Linked DNA regions of Aureimonas sp. SA4125. The protein of the gene in region 1 binds, or shares a complex with, the protein of each later gene. Links are inferred from orthologs where the notes say so. Each region holds a gene or a part of one and is shown on either strand. Other genes may lie near its edges.

Region 1 (3,013 bases):
CGAGCCCGTCGATGATGTCGAACAGCGCCGCCCGCCGTCCGGGATCGAGATGGGCGGCGATCTCGTCGAGAAGAAGGACGGGCGCGGTGCCGGTCATCGCCCTGACGAGCTTGGCATGGGCAAGGATCAGGCCGATGAGAAGCGCCTTCTGCTCGCCGGTCGAGGACAGCGCCGCCGGCATCGCCTTGGCGCGGTGGGTGACGGAAAGATCGGCGCGGTGCGGCCCCTCCAGCGTGCGGCCGGCGGCACGGTCCAGCCCGCGCTGGCGGGCCAGGCGCAGGCGCGCCTCGTCCTCGCGCGCCACCGCCGGACCGCCGAGGTCTTCGGTCTCGTAGCCACTGGAGAGAAGGAGGTCGGCCTTCGGAAAAGGCTGGTCGGCCGGCGCCTCGGCGATCATCGCCTGGATGAGGCCGACGAGTTCGCTGCGGGCGATCGCCATGGCGAGTCCGAGCTCGGCCATCTGCGCCTCGATGCCGGAGAGCCAGGAATCATTGCCGCGGTCCTCCGACAGGAGACGGTTGCGCGAGCGCATGGCGCGTTCGTAGTCGGCGGCCCTGCGGCCATGGGCGGGGTCGACGGTGAGGACGAGGCGGTCGAGGAAGCGGCGGCGCTCGCCCGCCGCCCCCGTGAACAGGCCGTCCATCGCCGGGGTCAGCCAGACGATGCGCAGGTGATCCAGCATCTCGTCGGCGCTCCTGGCCTGCGTCTCGTTGATCCTGACGATGCGCGACAGGGCGCCCGAAGCGTCGGGGCGCGCGGAGGTGGCGATGTCGACCTCGCCGTCGTCGCCGAGGAGTCTTGCCTGCACGGCAAAGCCGCCGCTGCCGCCGACCCGCGCGATCTCGGGATAGGCGGCGCGCCGAAGTCCCCTGCCCGGCGTCAGCAGCGACACGGCTTCCATGAGATTGGACTTGCCCGCACCGTTCTCCCCGGTGAGCACGGTGAAGCGAGAGGCAAGCTCCAGGCGAAGCACCTCGTAATTGCGGAAATCGGCAAGCCGCAGGCTGAAGAGGCGCGAGCACCCGGCAGCGGACGGCGAACGCTGTCCGCCCTGCGCCTCGTCGCCGCCTTGCAAGGGCGCCAGATCGTTTGCGTTGGGAAGCGTGACGGGCGTCACACCCGCATGGGCATCAGCACGTAGAGCGTGCCGTCGTCACCGCCGTCCTTGATGAGGGTGGGCGATCCCGGGTCGGCCAGCATGAACACCGCCTCGTCGCCGGAGAGCTGGCCGGTGATGTCGAGGAGATAGCGTGCGTTGAAGCCGATCTCGATGTCGTCGGACTCGTAGCCGACGGCAAGCTCCTCCGTCGCGGTGCCCGAATCCGGGCTGTTCACGGTCAGCGTCAGCTGGCCTGCGGTGACCGCGAGCTTCACCGCCCGGCCGCGCTCCGACGAGATCGTCGACACGCGGTCGACGGCAGCTGAAAACGACTGCCGGTCGAGCGTCAGCGCCTTGTCGTTGCCCTGCGGGATGACGCGCTGATAGTCGGGGAAAGTGCCGTCGATCAGCTTCGAGGTCATCACCACGGGGCCGATGGTGAAGCGGATCTTGGAATCGGAAAGTTCGACCAGGATGTCGTCGCCGCCATCATCGAGCAGCTTTTGCAACTCGCCGACCGTTTTTCGGGGGATGATGATGCCGGGCATCCCCTCCGAGCCGGCGGGCGCTTCCATCTCGGCGCGGGCGAGGCGATGGCCGTCGGTCGCCACCGCCCGCAGCCGCAGCTTGCCTTCCGATTCGATGGTGTGAAGAAAAATGCCGTTCAGATAATAGCGCGTCTCCTCGGTCGAGATCGCGAACTGCGTGCGCTCGACGAGGCGGGCGAGCGAGGCCGCCGGGATCTTGAAGGAATGCGAGAAGGTGCCGGCGGTGATGTCGGGGAAATCGGATTCCGGCAGGCACTGCAGGCGAAAGTTCGAGCGGCCCGCGGTGACCGTCATCTGGGTGCCCTCGGCATACGTGGCGAGCTTCACCTCCGAGCCGTCGGCGAGCTTGCGCACGATATCGTAGAGGAGATGCGCGGGAACCGTCGTCGCGCCTTCCTGCTCGCCATTGGCCGCCACGGTCTCGGTGATCTCGAGGTCGAGATCGGTTGCCTTCAGCCGGAGCGCGCCGTCCTCGGTCTTGACCAGAACGTTGGACAGGATCGGGATGGTGTTGCGCCGCTCGACCACGCGGTGCACGTGGCCCAGCGTCTTCAACAGGTTGGAACGCTCGATGATGATACGCATGTGAGGCAACCAATTCGTTCGAAGAAGCGCCGTGAAGAGGCGCTCCCCTCGGGAGTCCGAACCTTTTAGAGGCTCGTGGACCGCTTGAAAAGCCTTTGCCGGCGCGGCATCCGCGATGCGGCGGCCGCGGCGCAGAGGCCGTGCCGGCCTATTCCTCGATCATGCGGCGGATGAGGTCGAGCTCCTCGCCGAGCTTCTCGTCCTTGGCCCGCTCGCCCTCGATCTTGCGCACGGCGTGGAGGACCGTGGTGTGGTCCCGCCCGCCGAAACGCCGGCCGATTTCGGGCAGCGAGCGCGGCGTCATGGTCTTGGCCAGATACATCGCGATCTGCCGCGGGCGCACGATCGTGCGGGTCCGGCGGGCCGAGAGGATGTCGGTGCGCGAGATGTTGTAGTGGCGCGAGACGAATTTGAGGATGTCCTCGATCCGGATGCGCTTCTCGCCGTTCGTGCGCGTCAGCGAGTTCAGGAGATCGTCGAGATGGTCGGCCGAGAGCGGCTGGCCGACGGCATGGCGGAAGGCGATCTGGTTGAACGCGCCTTCGAGATCGCGGCCAGAGCCAATGACGCGGCGGGCGATCGTGTCGACCACCTTGTCGTCGATCGCAAAAGTCGGGTCCTCGAGTTTCAGGGCCGCCGTGCGCGTGGTCAGGATCTCCTTGCGCATGTCGAAGTCGGGCGCGGCCATCTCGATCGCAACGCCGCCGGCAAGGCGCGAGCGCACGCGCGCATCGAGCGATTCCAGCTCGAAGGCCGGGCGGTCGGCGGCGACGATCACCTG
Region 2 (7,086 bases), 2.2 Mb from region 1 along the record:
TACTTCCTGATCGTCGCCGACTTCATCAAGTGGGCGAAGGTTCAGGGCATTCCCGTCGGCCCCGGCCGCGGCTCCGGCGCGGGCTCGCTCGTCGCCTATTCCCTGACGATCACCGATCTCGACCCCTTGCGATTCTCGCTGCTCTTCGAGCGTTTTCTCAACCCCGACCGCGTGTCGATGCCCGACTTCGACATCGACTTCTGCCAGGACCGGCGCATCGAGGTCATCCGCTACGTCCAGGAGAAATACGGCCGCGAGCAGGTCGGGCAGATCATCACCTTCGGCACGCTGCAGGCGCGCGCGTGCCTGCGCGACGTCGGACGCGTCCTCGAGATGTCCTATGGCCATGTCGACAAGCTCTGCAAGATGGTGCCAGCCAACCCCGCCAATCCGGTGACGCTGGCGCAGGCGCTCATCGAGGAGCCGCGGCTGCAGGAGGAGCGCGAGAAGGAGGAGATCGTCGACCGGCTGATCACCATCGCGCTGAAGCTCGAGGGCCTCTACCGCCACGCCTCGACGCATGCCGCCGGCATCGTCATCGGTGACCGGCCGCTGTCGCAGCTGGTGCCGATGTACCGCGATCCGCGCTCCGACATGCCGGTCACGCAGTACAACATGAAATGGGTCGAGCAGGCGGGCCTGGTGAAGTTCGACTTCCTCGGCCTGAAGACGCTGACGACGTTGAAGACGGCGGTCGACCTCATCGCCCGGCGCGGCATCGACATCGACCTCGGCAGCCTGCCGCTCGACGACAAGAAGACCTACGACATGCTGACGCGCGGCGAGACCGTCGGCGTGTTCCAGGTGGAATCGATCGGCATGCGCAAGGCGCTGATCGGCATGCGGCCCGACCGCTTCGAGGACATCATCGCCCTCGTCGCGCTTTACCGTCCGGGCCCGATGGAGAACATCCCGACCTACAACGCGCGCAAGCACGGCGAGGAAAAGGCCGACTACATCCACCCAATGATCGAGGTGGTGCTGAAGGAGACGCAGGGCGTCATCATCTACCAGGAACAGGTGATGCAGATCGCCCAGATCCTGTCCGGCTATTCGCTCGGCGAGGCCGATCTCCTGCGCCGCGCCATGGGCAAGAAGATCCGCGCCGAGATGGACCAGCAGCGCGTGCGCTTCGTCGAGGGCGCCGTCAAGAACGACCTGACGAAGCCTCAGGCGAACATGATCTTCGACCTTCTGGCGAAGTTCGCCGACTATGGCTTTAACAAGAGCCACGCCGCCGCCTATGCGCTCGTCGCCTATCAGACGGCCTATCTCAAGGCGAACTACCCGACCGAATTCCTGGCCGCGTCGATGACGCTCGATATCGGCAATACCGACAAGCTGAACGATTTTCGCCTCGACGCGACGCGCCTTGGCATCGCCGTCGTTCCGCCCTCCGTCCAGACCTCGCACCGTGCCTTCGAGGTCGAGGGCGACCGGATCTTCTATTCGCTGGCGGCGATCAAGGGGGTCGGCGAGCAGGCGGTCGAGCACATCGTCGAGCAGCGCGGGACGAAGGGCTATGCCACGCTGGAGGATTTCTGCGCCCGCATCGATCCGAAGATCGTCAACAAGCGCACGCTCGAAAACCTCGTCGCCGCCGGCGCTTTCGACTGCTTCGGCTACGACCGGGCACAGCTCTCGGCCAATCTCGAGATCCTGTCGGGCTATGCCCTGCGCCTGCATGACGCGCGCATTTCCGGGCAGAACGACATGTTCGGCGCCGCCTCCGGCGAGCCGGAGCGCCTGCGCCTGAACCCCGCGCCGGGCTGGACTTCGACCGAGAAGCTGATGCGCGAGTTCCAGGCGATCGGCTTCTATCTCTCCGCCCATCCGCTCGACGAGTACAAGGACACGCTGAAGCGGCTTCGGGTGCAGACCCATGCCGAGGTCGTGGCGAGCGTCAAGCGCGGGGCGAGCGCCGGCAGGCTCGCCGGCACCGTCACCTCGCGCCAGGAACGCAAGACCAAGAGCGGCGGCAAGCTCGGCATCATCGCCCTGTCGGATCCCAGCGGCCAGTACGAGGTCGTGCTGTTCACCGAGGCGCTGACGCAGTTTCGCGAGCTGCTCGAACCGGGATCGTCGGTGATCCTTATGGTCGGGGCCGAGGAACGGCCGGAAGGCATCTCGCTGCGCGTCCAGGGCGTCCAGTCGCTGGAGGACGAGGCCGTTCGCAATCAGAAGGCGCTGCGGGTCTTCATGCGCGATGCAGGGCCGCTGAAGGTTTTTCGCAACCAGCTGCGCGATCCCGGCGACGCCGAGGTCTCCTTCGTGCTGATCCAGTCCGGCGGTGAGCGCGAGATCGAGATCTCGCTGCCCGGGCGCTATCGCGTCTCGCCGCAGATGGCCAGTGCGATCAAGGCGGCGCCGGGCGTCCTCGAGGTGGAGTTGACGTAAGTCGCGAGGGGAAGCGTTGGGGAAGGCCGCCGGCGCCGGTGGCAGGGGCCCGTCCAGTCGGATGGCGTGGGTGAGCCCGCAGGAGGCGTTGCGCTGTGTCGGTGGGTGCTTTCCTGCCCGCAACAGCGACCGCGCACCTGAATCGTTCTGTCAGCGACCCGGCTTAGGCCGTTCGGACGGCTGATGTTCTGGCGTCTCGTCCAATGTGCGCAGCGACGAGGCGGGCGCATCGATCGGCTTGGCCCGAAACGTGTAGCCGGTCTCGATTGCAGCGTTCCCGAACTTGTCGCGCAGCTTGTCGAGGGCGGCTTCCGCCTTGGCGCGCTTTTCCGCCTGGGGATCGACGAGGTCCGCCGGATCGGCGAGCGCGGCGGCGGAAAAATCGTGGCAACCGATGCCGATGAGGCGGAAGCGCGTGCCGTCGAGTTCGGCCTCGATCAGGTGCCGCCCGGCCTCGAAGATCCGGTCGGCGAGCCGTGTCGGACGCTGCAATTTGCGGCTGCGCGTGCGCGTCTTGAAGTCGCCGGTCTTCAGCTTCAGGATGACGGTCGCCGCGGCAAGGTCGGTCGCCTTCAGGCGACGCGCCACCTTCTCGCTGAGCGTTCGCAGGATGGGGATCAGGTCCTCCCGGCGCGAGAGGTCGTCGTTGAAGGTGGTTTCGGCCGAAATGCTCTTCGTTTCGCCGCGGGGTTCGACCGGGCGCGGGTCGATGCCACGCGAAAGTCGCGACAGGCGTTGCCCCATCATGCCGTACCGCCGCATCAGCGCGGTCTCGTCCATGCCCTGCAGCTGTCCGATCAGGCGCAGCCCGTCGCGCGCGAGCGCCGTCTCGGTCGCCTGCCCGACGCCCGACAGGAGCGTGATCGGCTTGTCCCGCAGAAATCCCAGCGCTTCCGCCCGGCCGATGACGGAAAAGCCACGCGGCTTGTCGAGGTCCGAGGCGATCTTGGCGAGAAAGCGGTTGTGCGACAGTCCGATCGAGACCGAGATCCGCAAGTCCCGCTCGATCGCCGCTGCGAGCCTGGCGAGCGTCATCGCCGGCGGCTCGCCATGCATCCGCTCGGTGCCGGAAAGGTCCAGAAAGGCCTCGTCGATCGAGACCGGCTCGACGAGCGGCGTGATGGCGCGCATGCGCTCGCGCACCTCCTTGCCGACGGCGGCGTACTTCGCCATGTCGGGTTTGATCACCACGGCCTCGGGGCAGAGTTTCAGGGCCTTGAACATCGGCATGGCCGATCGCACGCCGGTGATCCGGGCGATGTAGCAGGCCGTCGTCACCACGCCCCGGCGTCCGCCGCCGATGATCAGCGGCTTGTCGGCGAGATCGGGGCGGTCGCGCTTTTCGACGGCGGCGTAGAAGGCGTCGCAGTCGAGATGGGCGAGGGAGAGCGCGAAGAGTTCGGGGTGGGAAAGGACGCGCGGGCTGCCGCAAACGAGACAACGCCGGGCGTTGCCGGACTGCCGGGAAAGGCAGTCCCGGCAGAAGCCAGGGTGAACGGGATCAGCAGACTCGGGCGTCGCCATGACCCGATCTAAGGGCAGCCGCGCAGAACCCGCAAGCGGCGAATGGGGCGATGCGATTGCTCAGCCGGCGAGAAGCCGTGCCATGATGGGCTTGGCCTCCGCCCAGTCGAGAGCGCTCTCGGCGCCTTCGGGCAGAGGCGGCAAATGGCGCCGAAACATGTCGTTGGCCATGAGATGAACGAGGCGCGCCCGTGGCAGGCTGCGGCCGACGGAGGCCAGATTGGGCGGCAGGTCGTCGGCGAAGACGATCGGCCCGCTCCAGCGCTGGCCGAGTTCGGCCACGACCGCGCCCTTCGAGCGCTCGGTCGCGATCATGGGAAAGCCGAGACCGGCCGCATCGAGCAGCCGCCGCCGCTGCGGATAGTAGGACGGCGTCATCGCCGTGAGAAAGACGATGTCGGCGCTGTCCGACAGGCGCTCGAGCGCGGGGCCGACGCCGTCGACCGGCAGTTGCCGGGTCTCCTGCTCGGCATAGAGGCGCATCGTCACCGCGTCGAGCGCGCTGCCGGCCAGGGCTGCGCCCGTGGCCACGGAGCGGACATTGCCCGTCAGATGGAAGCTGTTGGCTCGCAGCCGCGCGCCGCTCTCTTCCAGAAGAGCGCAGAACGGCTCGATGAAATGGAGAACGACCTCGTCGATGTCGAGCACAAGCAACGCTTGCCGGCTGATGGCGAGGGAATCGACTTCCGGCCCGGCAGTGACCAGTGGGCGACTCACCGAGGCGCCGCCTCGAAGGGGCCGCCGAGCCGGTCGCGGGCCTCGCCGACCGACTGGGGCGAGAGTTCAGCCGATTCGGCAAAGGCGATCAGCGTCGGCTCATGGCCGAGCACGAAGTCGAGGAGTCCGGCGAAGAAGGCCGGGTCGCGCGTCGCGGCCCGCACCTGGCCCGCCTCCATTCCCGACAGCGCAAGAAACCGCTCCAGCTGCTCGGAGTCTGCAGCAATGAATGTCAGCGCCTTTACTCCGATTTCCAGAGCTGCCGCCTGCGATGATTCCCGCGTGGCATCCCTTTCAGTTTTCAACACGGATATTGTCCTTCACACTCGGTTCGATTGATTCCCAATTCTTAAATCAAATCGCGCTATGTCTCGACGTATCTGCCGACGAAAACGTTGTGTCCGGGTCGCATTGCCGGAAAGTGGAGACGGGTGAATGCCGAAGACCGTGATGATCGTCGAAGACAACGAGCTGAACATGAAGCTGTTTCGCGACCTGATCGAAGCGCACGGCTATCTCACCGTCCAGACGAGGAGCGGCCTGTCGGCGGTGGAACTGGCGCGCCAGCACCGACCCGACCTGATCCTGATGGACATCCAGCTGCCGGAAATTTCGGGGCTGGAGGTGACGCGCAATCTCAAGGCGGACCATGATCTGTACAAGATCCCGGTGATCGCCGTCACCGCCTTCGCCATGAAGGGTGATGAGGAACGCATCCGGCAGGGCGGCTGCGAGGCCTACATCTCCAAGCCGATCTCCGTCACCAAGTTCATCGAGACGATCAAGTCGTTTCTCGGAGATGCGTGAGGAAGCTCCATGACCGCCCGGATTCTCGTCGTCGATGACATGGACATCAATCTGCGCCTGATGGAGGCGCGGTTGGCGGCGGAGTATTTCGAGGTGCTGACGGCGCGTAGCGGCGCCGAGGCGATCGAGATCTGCGAGCGCGAGACCATCGACATCGTCCTGCTCGACGTGATGATGCCCGATCTCGATGGCTACGAGGTCTGCCGCCGCCTGAAGCAGAGCCCCCGCACGCGTCACCTGCCGATCGTCCTGATCACGTCGCTGGACCAGCCTGCCGACCGGGTCGCGGGCCTCGATGCGGGCGCCGACGATTTCCTGACCAAGCCCGTCCGCGACCTCCAACTGTTCAGCCGCGTGCGCAGCCTCGTGCGACTGAAGATCCTGACGGACGAGCTGAGGATCAGGGCCGAGACGACGGTGAGCCTTGTCGCCCGCAACGACCTTCTCGGCCAGCTCGCCGGTCAGGGCATGGCGGGCCGTCTGCTCGTCTTCGACGACGACGCAGGGATCGCGGCACGGATCAAGAAGATCCTGCAGAACGAACACCAGGTGGACTCCACGAGCGATCCCGCGGCGGCGCTCCACGCCGAACAGTCCAGAAATTTCGATCTCTTCATCGTGAACCTTGCGACGGCAAGCTACGACGCCTTGCGTCTCTGCTCGCAGATCCGTTCGAGCGACGCGCTCCGCCAGGTGCCGATCCTTCTCGTCAGCGATTCGGCAGACGAGGCGCGCACCGCCAAGGCGCTGGAGCTCGGTGCCAACGACTATCTCGCCAACCCGCTGGACCGCAACGAGCTCCTGGCGCGCGTGCGCACCCAGATCAAGCGCAAGCGCTATGACGAGGGCCTGCGGCAGTCGCTGCGCGAGACAATCGCCCTCGCCGTGACCGATCCGCTGACCGGATTGAACAACCGACGGTTTCTGGAGAGCCACCTGCCGACGGTGATCGAGCGCGCCCGTAAGGACGCCAAGCCGCTGTCCGTGCTCATGGCCGACATCGATCATTTCAAGCGCATCAATGACGGCTGGGGGCATGACGCCGGCGACCGTGTGCTGAAGGAATTTGCAGCGCGGCTGAAGCACAGCCTGCGCGCCAGCGATCTCGCCTGCCGCTTCGGCGGCGAAGAGTTCGTCGTGTTGATGCCCGAGGCCGACGGACGTACCGCGCAGCTTATTGCCGAACGCCTTCGCAGCATGGTCGCCGACCAGCCCTTCGACATTTCCGGGGAGTCCATCTCGGTGACCGTCAGCGTCGGGGTCGCGGTCCTCGACGCGGTGACGGACGACTGGGAGACGCTGCTGAAGCGCGCGGACAGGGGCCTGTACGCCGCCAAGCGCAACGGCCGCAACCAGGTGATCGCGCTCGCGGCGTGATAGCCGCGTGGTCTGGCTGACCAGACCCCAATATATTCGCCGGAACCGTCCCGTACCGGTTGCAAAGCCGCGAAATTCACGTGACCTTGGCGCGGGGAATCCGTGCCGCCCCGTCAGGCACACGAGAGTCCCCATGGAGTGCCCGGGGCAGCCGCATCTCCTGGGTCCGTGGGGCCGGCGACCGGTATCCAGGCATGAACGGTGTCCTCGCACCGTCGCCGGGTACCGGTTGCCAACCCCGCCCATCGCGCCCGGATCTTCGTC

Evidence for each region.
Region 2: the proteins of dnaN (region 1) and Sa4125_RS10040 are in contact, whole or in part, in a solved structure (PDB 1OK7), measured with the Escherichia coli proteins. The link is inferred for Aureimonas sp. SA4125 from one-to-one orthologs.

Annotation. Positions count from the first base shown.
Region 1 is NZ_AP025032.1:959-3,971, reverse strand. What follows is about bases 174-3,013. They hold dnaN (DNA polymerase III subunit beta), read right to left. Parts: upstream 2,233-3,013; coding sequence 1,114-2,232; downstream 174-1,113. Other genes in these bases: dnaA (chromosomal replication initiator protein DnaA), read right to left, coding at 2,381-3,013; recF (DNA replication/repair protein RecF), read right to left, coding at 174-1,003. Also shown: more of recF, read right to left, coding at 1-173. UniProt on the Escherichia coli protein: Confers DNA tethering and processivity to DNA polymerases and other proteins. Acts as a clamp, forming a ring around DNA (a reaction catalyzed by the clamp-loading complex) which diffuses in an ATP-independent manner freely and bidirectionally along dsDNA.
Region 2 is NZ_AP025032.1:2,164,948-2,172,033, forward strand. What follows is about bases 1,735-4,567. They hold Sa4125_RS10040 (DNA polymerase IV), read right to left. Parts: upstream 3,922-4,567; coding sequence 2,548-3,921; downstream 1,735-2,547. Other genes in these bases: dnaE (DNA polymerase III subunit alpha), read left to right, coding at 1,735-2,397; Sa4125_RS10045 (hypothetical protein), read right to left, coding at 3,982-4,567. In the rest of the region: more of dnaE, read left to right, coding at 1-1,734; more of Sa4125_RS10045, read right to left, coding at 4,568-4,638; Sa4125_RS10050 (DUF3572 domain-containing protein), read right to left, coding at 4,635-4,946; Sa4125_RS10055 (response regulator), read left to right, coding at 5,074-5,445; Sa4125_RS10060 (PleD family two-component system response regulator), read left to right, coding at 5,455-6,822. UniProt on the Escherichia coli protein: Poorly processive, error-prone DNA polymerase involved in translesion repair and untargeted mutagenesis. Copies undamaged DNA at stalled replication forks, which arise in vivo from mismatched or misaligned primer ends.